DNA from 2 places in the Cellulosimicrobium sp. NPDC055967 genome. Region 1 is predicted to be linked to the other one. Evidence: riboswitches for the same ligand, from Rfam matches in the RefSeq annotation. Region 1 holds a riboswitch; the other holds the start of a gene.
The links. A riboswitch is a leader RNA that binds a small molecule or an ion and turns the genes downstream of it on or off. The one in region 1 is predicted to bind FMN.
Positions count from the first base shown of each region.

Region 2: another riboswitch for FMN. It lies ahead of ribD (bifunctional diaminohydroxyphosphoribosylaminopyrimidine deaminase/5-amino-6-(5-phosphoribosylamino)uracil reductase RibD); the one in region 1 lies ahead of pnuC (nicotinamide riboside transporter PnuC).

Region 1 covers NZ_JBHJYJ010000020.1:8,816-12,206, reverse strand. Annotated here, with positions in the region: gene ACFC2L_RS18465 (VOC family protein) at 1-307, shown strand, start outside; gene ACFC2L_RS18460 (hypothetical protein) at 317-988, shown strand; gene pnuC (nicotinamide riboside transporter PnuC) at 1,020-1,715, opposite strand; FMN riboswitch at 1,867-1,992, opposite strand; gene ACFC2L_RS18450 (TetR/AcrR family transcriptional regulator) at 2,154-2,921, opposite strand; gene ACFC2L_RS18445 (3' terminal RNA ribose 2'-O-methyltransferase Hen1) at 3,214-3,391, shown strand, end outside.
Region 2 covers NZ_JBHJYJ010000004.1:143,522-146,912, reverse strand. Annotated here, with positions in the region: gene ACFC2L_RS07330 (riboflavin synthase) at 1-511, opposite strand, end outside; gene ribD (bifunctional diaminohydroxyphosphoribosylaminopyrimidine deaminase/5-amino-6-(5-phosphoribosylamino)uracil reductase RibD) at 511-1,632, opposite strand; FMN riboswitch at 1,790-1,915, opposite strand; gene rpe (ribulose-phosphate 3-epimerase) at 2,132-2,800, opposite strand; gene ACFC2L_RS07315 (GNAT family N-acetyltransferase) at 2,853-3,391, shown strand, end outside.

The DNA.
Region 1 (3,391 bases):
CCACGACCCGGCGCGCGACTGGTACGTGCGGCTCCTCGGGTCCGACCCGACGTTCGTCGCGACGCCCACCGAGTCCGTCTGGGAGCTCGCCGAGCACCGGTGGCTCGTCGTCGAGCAGGTGCCCGAGCACGCCGGCCACGGTGTCGTCACCGTGTTCCGCGACGACGTCGACGCGTTCCTCGCCGCGGCCTCGGAGCGGGGGATCGAGCCGGACCGCCGCGAGACGTACGACGGCGGGGTCGTGAAGACCGTGTTCCGCGACCCGGACGGCAACGAGGTCGGGCTCAGCGGCGCGCTCCCGTCGTAGGGTTCCCGCGTGACGACGACGGCCGGCCGGGTGACCTGGGACGACGACGCCTCCCTGGGCGCGTGGATCGCACCGCGCCTCGGGGAGTTCGGCCCGCGCGTCGACGGCACGGTCCCGCGCGGCTACGCGGCGTACGCGTGCGTCCCGCACCCGGGCTGGGACGACGACGACACGCTCGCGACGCGGACCGACGCCCTGGCCGCGGCGCTCGCGGCCTTCACCGGGGACCAGCCCGTGCACCTCGCGCTGTGGACGGGCCACGCGTTCCTCTACGACCACGGCACGGACCCGCGCGCGAGCTCGGGCGCAGCGCCGCTGGTCGGGTGGCCCGAGGACGAGCCGCGGCCGACCGCAGCGGAGATCGAGCGCGCGGTCGCCGAGGCGTGGGAGCAGCTCGCGCCGACGCTCGTCGAGCGCCCGGCCGCGCCGATGCTCCTGCTCCCGCACCGCGAGTACCACCTGTGGACGGGGACCCTCGCCGACGTCGGCGTCTTCCGCGACCACGAGCAGCCGCCCAACCTGTGGTGGCCCGAGGACAGGTCGTGGTTCGTCGGGACCGAGATCGACGCCGCCGCGACCTACGTGGGCGGGAGCGAGGAGCTCGTCGAGGCGCTGTGCACGGACCCGGCGCTGCGCGCGAGCCGCACCGCGCCGTCGGACCGGATGCTGTTCGAGGACTGACCCGCGGCTGCCCCGGCCGCAGGCACCCAGGTCAGGCGGGCGCGCCCGCCGCCGCCTCAGCCGTCGCGCGCCGGTTGACGCGCCACCACACGAAGAACCCGACGAGCGTGAACGCGCCGTAGAACACGTACATGAACGCGGACGCGTAGAACCCGGCCGAGATCAGCAGCGGCACGCCCACGACGTCCACCGCGACCCAGATCAGCCAGAACTCGACCCAGCCCTTGGCCATGCCGTACGTCGCGAGCAGCGAGCCCATGAAGATCCACGCGTCGGCCCAGACGGGCTCGTACGACTCGAGCGCCCGGAACAGGGGCGTGAGCAGCGCCGTCCCGCCGACGAGCGCGACGACGAGGAACGCGCGCTGACGCCACGACGCCCAGCGCGGCACGACGGCGACGCCGTGGCTGTCCGCGTCGGTCTCGCCGAGCCGGGCCTGGGTCCGGCGCCACTGCACCCACCCGTACACCGACACGACGACGAACATGACCTGCCGCCCGGCCTGGCCGAGCAGGTTCACGGGGTTGGGGGTCGCGAACACCGCGCCGAGGAACACCGTGAGCAGCAGCAGGTTGCCGACGATGCCCACCGGCCACGCCCACACCTTGCGCCGCATGCCGCCCAGCGCCGACGCCAGGCCGAACCCGTTGCCCACGATCTCGCGCCACAGCAGGTGCTGGTCGCCGATCGTCAGCTGCGCGTCGAACAGCGCGTGGATCAGGTCCATCGGATGTCCTCGTCCTCCCGGGCACGGTGGCTCCGGGGTGAGGGCGGGCGGCGGGCCGGGCGCCCAGGGCGGCCCGACGGCGTCGCTCACCACGGCGAGGCCGCGCCCCGTCGCGCGGGCTCGTGAGAGCCCGGCCGAGGACGGCCGCGCCGCACGTGCTTCCTCCCATCCGGACTGTCACCGTCGGTCCTGGAGTTCCACCAGGTCAACCGCGCGTGGGCGCGGGTCGCGGACTGTCACCGCCGGCTCGGAATTGCACCGACCCCGGAGCACGTTCGTGCGTACTGCGTTCTGCAACCGCCGATGCTACCGGCGCATTCCCCGCCACCGTGCGTGCGCACCTCTCGCGAGATAGCGACGCCCGGCGGCGATCCGCGGTCCCAGGAGGTCGTGCGTCGCTATCTCGGCGGGACGTCGCTATCTCGGGGCCAGCACCGGTCAGGTGAGGGCGTCGCGGACGGCGCGGGCGACGTCGTCCGCGACGCCCTGCGCGTCCGTCCCGGCGTCGACCACCGTGACGACGACGCGTCGCCCGGAGGGCGTGCCGTCCCCGGGGCCGCGCCCGTCGGTCGGTGCGGCGTCGTCGGGTGCCGCGTACCGGCCGACGGCGGCGCGGCGCAGGTCCGCGAACGCCTCCTCGAGCTGGGGGCGCAGGTCCTGGTCGGGGGAGCGCAGCCACCGGCGCAGGAGCGCGTTGTGCACGGCGACGACCGACGCGGCGAACGCGATGGACGCGGTGGAGCGGCGCTCGTCGGGCGGGAGCGCGTCGCGCAGGTACGCGGTGAACGCCCGCTCGTAGCGGTGCGTCGTGACGAGCTCGCGGTCGCGCAGCGCCGGCACCTGCTGGAGGAGCTGCCACCGCGCGAGCGAAGTCTCCCGCTGCCCGACGTGGTGGTCGAACACGAGCCGCGCCGCGCGGCAGACCTCGACGTACGGGTCGACGGCGGGGTCCGGCGTGAGCCGGCCGTCGGCGTCGGGCACGGGCCGGGTCGCGGCCAGCATGACGACGACCTCGTCGAGCAGGAGCTCGTGGTCCGCGAAGACCACGTCCTCCTTGGAGCCGTAGCGGCGGAAGAAGGTGGCGCGGCTGACCTGGGCGGCGTCGGCGATCTCCTCGACGGTCGTCTGCTCGTACCCCTTGCGGGTGAAGAGCTCGATCGCTGCGTCGACGGCCTGGGCGTGGGTGCGGCTGCGGACGTCGGTCATGCACCGGACGGTACACCGGTCCCGCTCACGCGCCCCTTCCGGCGGAGCGCCGTCGCTCCCGCTGGTCGTCCTCCGGGCCCGAGGGCCGCTCTCGGCCGTGGCGACCACGTGTGACCGCCGGCTGGACGTTGGCCGGGCGCGTGCCGTGGGCAGCGGCGCCCGTGGTTCGACGGTAGACCTCCGGGGCGCCCGCGTCGATGGGCGGAGGGGCTGAAACTTCGGACGTCCACAGGCTGCGCGGTCGTCCACAATCCCGGTGCCCCGCCCGCCGTCGGATGGCACCATGGCGGCCATGCTCGTGACCCTCGCCGCGACGGCGTCCCCGGGGACGCTCGACGACGCCACCGACCTCGGGTTCCTGCTGCACAAGCACCCGGACCGTGCGCAGGTGTTCGACCTGCCCGTGGGCCGCGCGCACGTGTTCTACCCCGAGGCGACGGCGGAGCGGTGCGAGGTCGCGCTGCTGCTCG
Region 2 (3,391 bases), on a different contig from region 1:
TCGCCTCGAGCGTCGTCGGGATGAGGGAGACGCCGAAAGACTCGTCGTCCACGTGCGTCACCGTGAGCGACACCCCGCTCACCGCGATCGACCCCTTCTCCGCCACGTACCGCGTCAAGCCCGCGGGCGCCGAGAACACCAGGTCGTCCCAGCGCTCCCCCGGGTCGCGGCTCACGAGCGTCCCGACGCCGTCCACGTGCCCCTGCACCACGTGACCCCCCAGCCGCGCGTCCGCCCGCACCGCACGCTCCAGGTTCACCGGGGAACCCGCGACGAGGTCGCCCAGCGCGGTCCGGCGCAGCGACTCCGGCATCACGTCCGCGGTGAACGATCCGTCACCCCCCAGGCTCGTCACCGTCAGGCACACCCCGTTGACCGCGATCGAGTCCCCCAGCGCCGCGTCCGACGTGGCGAGCGGCCCCTCGACCGTGAGCACCGCGTCCGCCCCCTCGCCGCCCGGGAACCCGACGTCCCGGACCTTCCCGATCTCCTCCACGATCCCCGTGAACATCAGCCGTCCCGTCCTTCCGTGCTCTTCCTGGACACCACCAGCGCGTCGTCCCCGACCCGCCTCACCTCGACCGTGCGGAACCGGTGCGCGTCGGCGATCGTCGCCACGCCCAGCCCGTCCACGGCCCGCCGACCGCTCCCCAGCAGCACCGGGGCCACGTACGCGTGCAGCTCGTCCACCACGCCCGCCACGAGGAACGCCGTCGCGAGCGTCGGACCGCCCTCCACGAGGACGTGCCGCACCTCGCGCTCCCCGAGCCGTTCCAGCACCTGCCCGACGTCGCGCGTCAGCAGGTGCAGCAGCTCGCCGCCCTCCCCGCGCACGCGCGCCGTCGGCGGGATCCCCCGCAGCCCGACGACGACCCGCAGGGGCTGGTGCGCCGCGAGGCTCTCGGCGCTCGCGGCGTGCGTGCGCACCCGTGCGGTGAGCGCCGGGTCGTCCGTGAGGAGCGTGCCCGTGCCGACGAGGATCGCGTCGACCTCGGCGCGCACGCGGTGCGCGTGCTCGCGGGCGGCCGGCCCGGTGATCCAGCGGCTCGTGCCGTCCTCGGCCGCGACGTACCCGTCGAGCGTCGTCGCCGTCTTGAGCGTCACGTACGGGGCCCCGCGCCGCACGGACGTCAGCCACACCCGGAGAAGCTCCTCGCCCTCGGCGGAGCGCAGGCCGCGCACGACGCGCACCCCGGCCGCGCGCAGGCGGTGCGCACCACCCGTCGCCACGGGGTTCGGGTCGTCGACGGCGTGCACGACCTCCGCGACTCCCGCAGCGACGAGCGCGTCCGCGCACGGCCCCGTGCGGCCGGTGTGGGCGCACGGCTCGAGCGTCACGACGGCGGTCGCGCCGGTGACGTCGACGCCGCGCGCCCGCGCGTCCGCGAGGGCGGCGGCCTCGGCGTGCGGCGTCCCCGCACCCTGGTGGTAACCCTCGGCGAGGACAGGCCGTGGGTGCGGGTCCAGCGAGCCGGGCGCGGCGCCGTCGGGCAGGGCACGGCCGTGCGGGGCGGGCCCCAGCAGGACGCAGCCGACCCGGGGGTTGGGTCCGTGCGCGGGTCCGTGTCCCGCGAGCTCGAGCGCGCGCGTCATCGCGGCGTCGATCGTCAGGGTCCTGGGGTGCTCGCCCATCGTCCTCCTCCCGGCACGCGTGCTCCGGGGTGAGGGGGGCGGCGGGGTCAGGCCTGGACCGGCCCGACGGCGTCGCTCACCACGGCGAGGCCGTCGCCGTCACGGACGGGTGCTCCGACGGGTCGCCGGAGCACCACGCTTTGGGCGTGGCCGCGCCGCACGTGCTTCCTCCCATCCGGACTGTCACCGTCGGTCCTGGAGTTCCACCAGGTCAACCGCGCGTGGGCGCGGGTCGCGGACTGTCACCGCCGGCTCGGAATTGCACCGACCCCGGAGCACGTTCGTGCGTACTGCTGCTTCCAACCGAGCATGCTACTCGCGCATTCCCCGGGGCCGGCCCGTCCGCCTGCCGAGCGGACGTGAACCCGGCAACCCCCTCCCCTCCGTGCTTGGTGGTGAGGGATCTCGGTGGGGTGGGGTGGTGATGGCTGCTTGGCACACTATTTCTATCCGAACGAGAAGGGGGAGCCCGGGCTCGTGCGGGCTCCCCCTCCGTTCGTCAGTGGGCGTGCGCCGACGCCTCCGCCAGCTCGCGCAGCGCCTGGATCTCTCCCGGCACGCTCTCCGCCCCGTACACGGCCGACCCGGCGACGAAGACGTTCGCCCCCGCGTCGGCCGCCCGCTCGATGGTCGAGCGCGACACTCCCCCGTCGACCTGGATCCACACGTCCAGCCCCGACTCGCTCACGGCCTCGCGGGCCCGCCGGATCTTCGGGAGCGTCCCGTCGATGAACGACTGCCCGCCGAAGCCCGGCTCGACCGTCATGACGAGGATCATGTCGACCTCCGCCAGGAGGTCCAGGAAGGGCTCCACGGGCGTCGCAGGGCGCAGCGCGAGGCCTGCACGGGACCCGAGGCGCCGGAGCTCGCGTGCGAGCCGCACAGGGGCGGCAGCGGCCTCGGCGTGGAACGTGACGGACGCGGCCCCGGCCTCCGCGTACGCCGGCGCCCAGCGGTCCGGGTCCTCGATCATGAGGTGCGCGTCGATCGGGACCGGCGACACCTGCGCCAGGCGCTCGAACACCGGCAGCCCGAGCGTGAGGTTCGGCACGAAGTGGTTGTCCATGACGTCGACGTGCGCGTAGTCCGCCGTCGAGATGGCGTTCAGGTCACGCTCGAGGTTCGCGAAGTCGGCGGACAGGATGCTCGGTGCGATGAGGGCTGCCATGGCTCCAGCCTAGGGTGCCTCCGTCCGCCCCCGACGCCCGTAGGCTCGTCCCGTGAGCAGCCTCCCCTCCCCCGGGACCCGACGCCCACCTGCGCCGACAGGGCCGGCACGGGTCCCCGCGGACGTCCGGGTGCGCGCCGCCACGCGGGCCGACCTCGGCCGCGTCGCCGCGATCGCCGCGCCCTTCGTCCGCGACACGTGCGTGACGTTCGAGGAGGAGGTCTGGGACGTCCCCGCGTGGGAGCGCAAGCTCGACGACGTCACCGCCCGCGGCCTGCCGTTCCTCGTCGCGGAGGTCTCCGGGCGGCCCCGGGCCGACGGCACAAACGACCCGGTGGTCGCCGGCTACGCCTACGCGTCCGCGTGGCGCCCGAAGCCCGCGTACCGGCACACCGCCGAGGACACGATCTACCTCGACCCCGACCACGCCGGGCACGGGATCGGCACCGCCCTGCTCGGCGCGCTGCTCGACGCGTGCGCCTCCGCAGGCGTCCGGCAGGTCGTCTCGGTCGTCGCCGACGTCCCTGAGGCGGCAGGCTCGCTCCCCCTCCACCGGCGCTTCGGCTTCGTCGAGACCGGCCGCCTCACCGC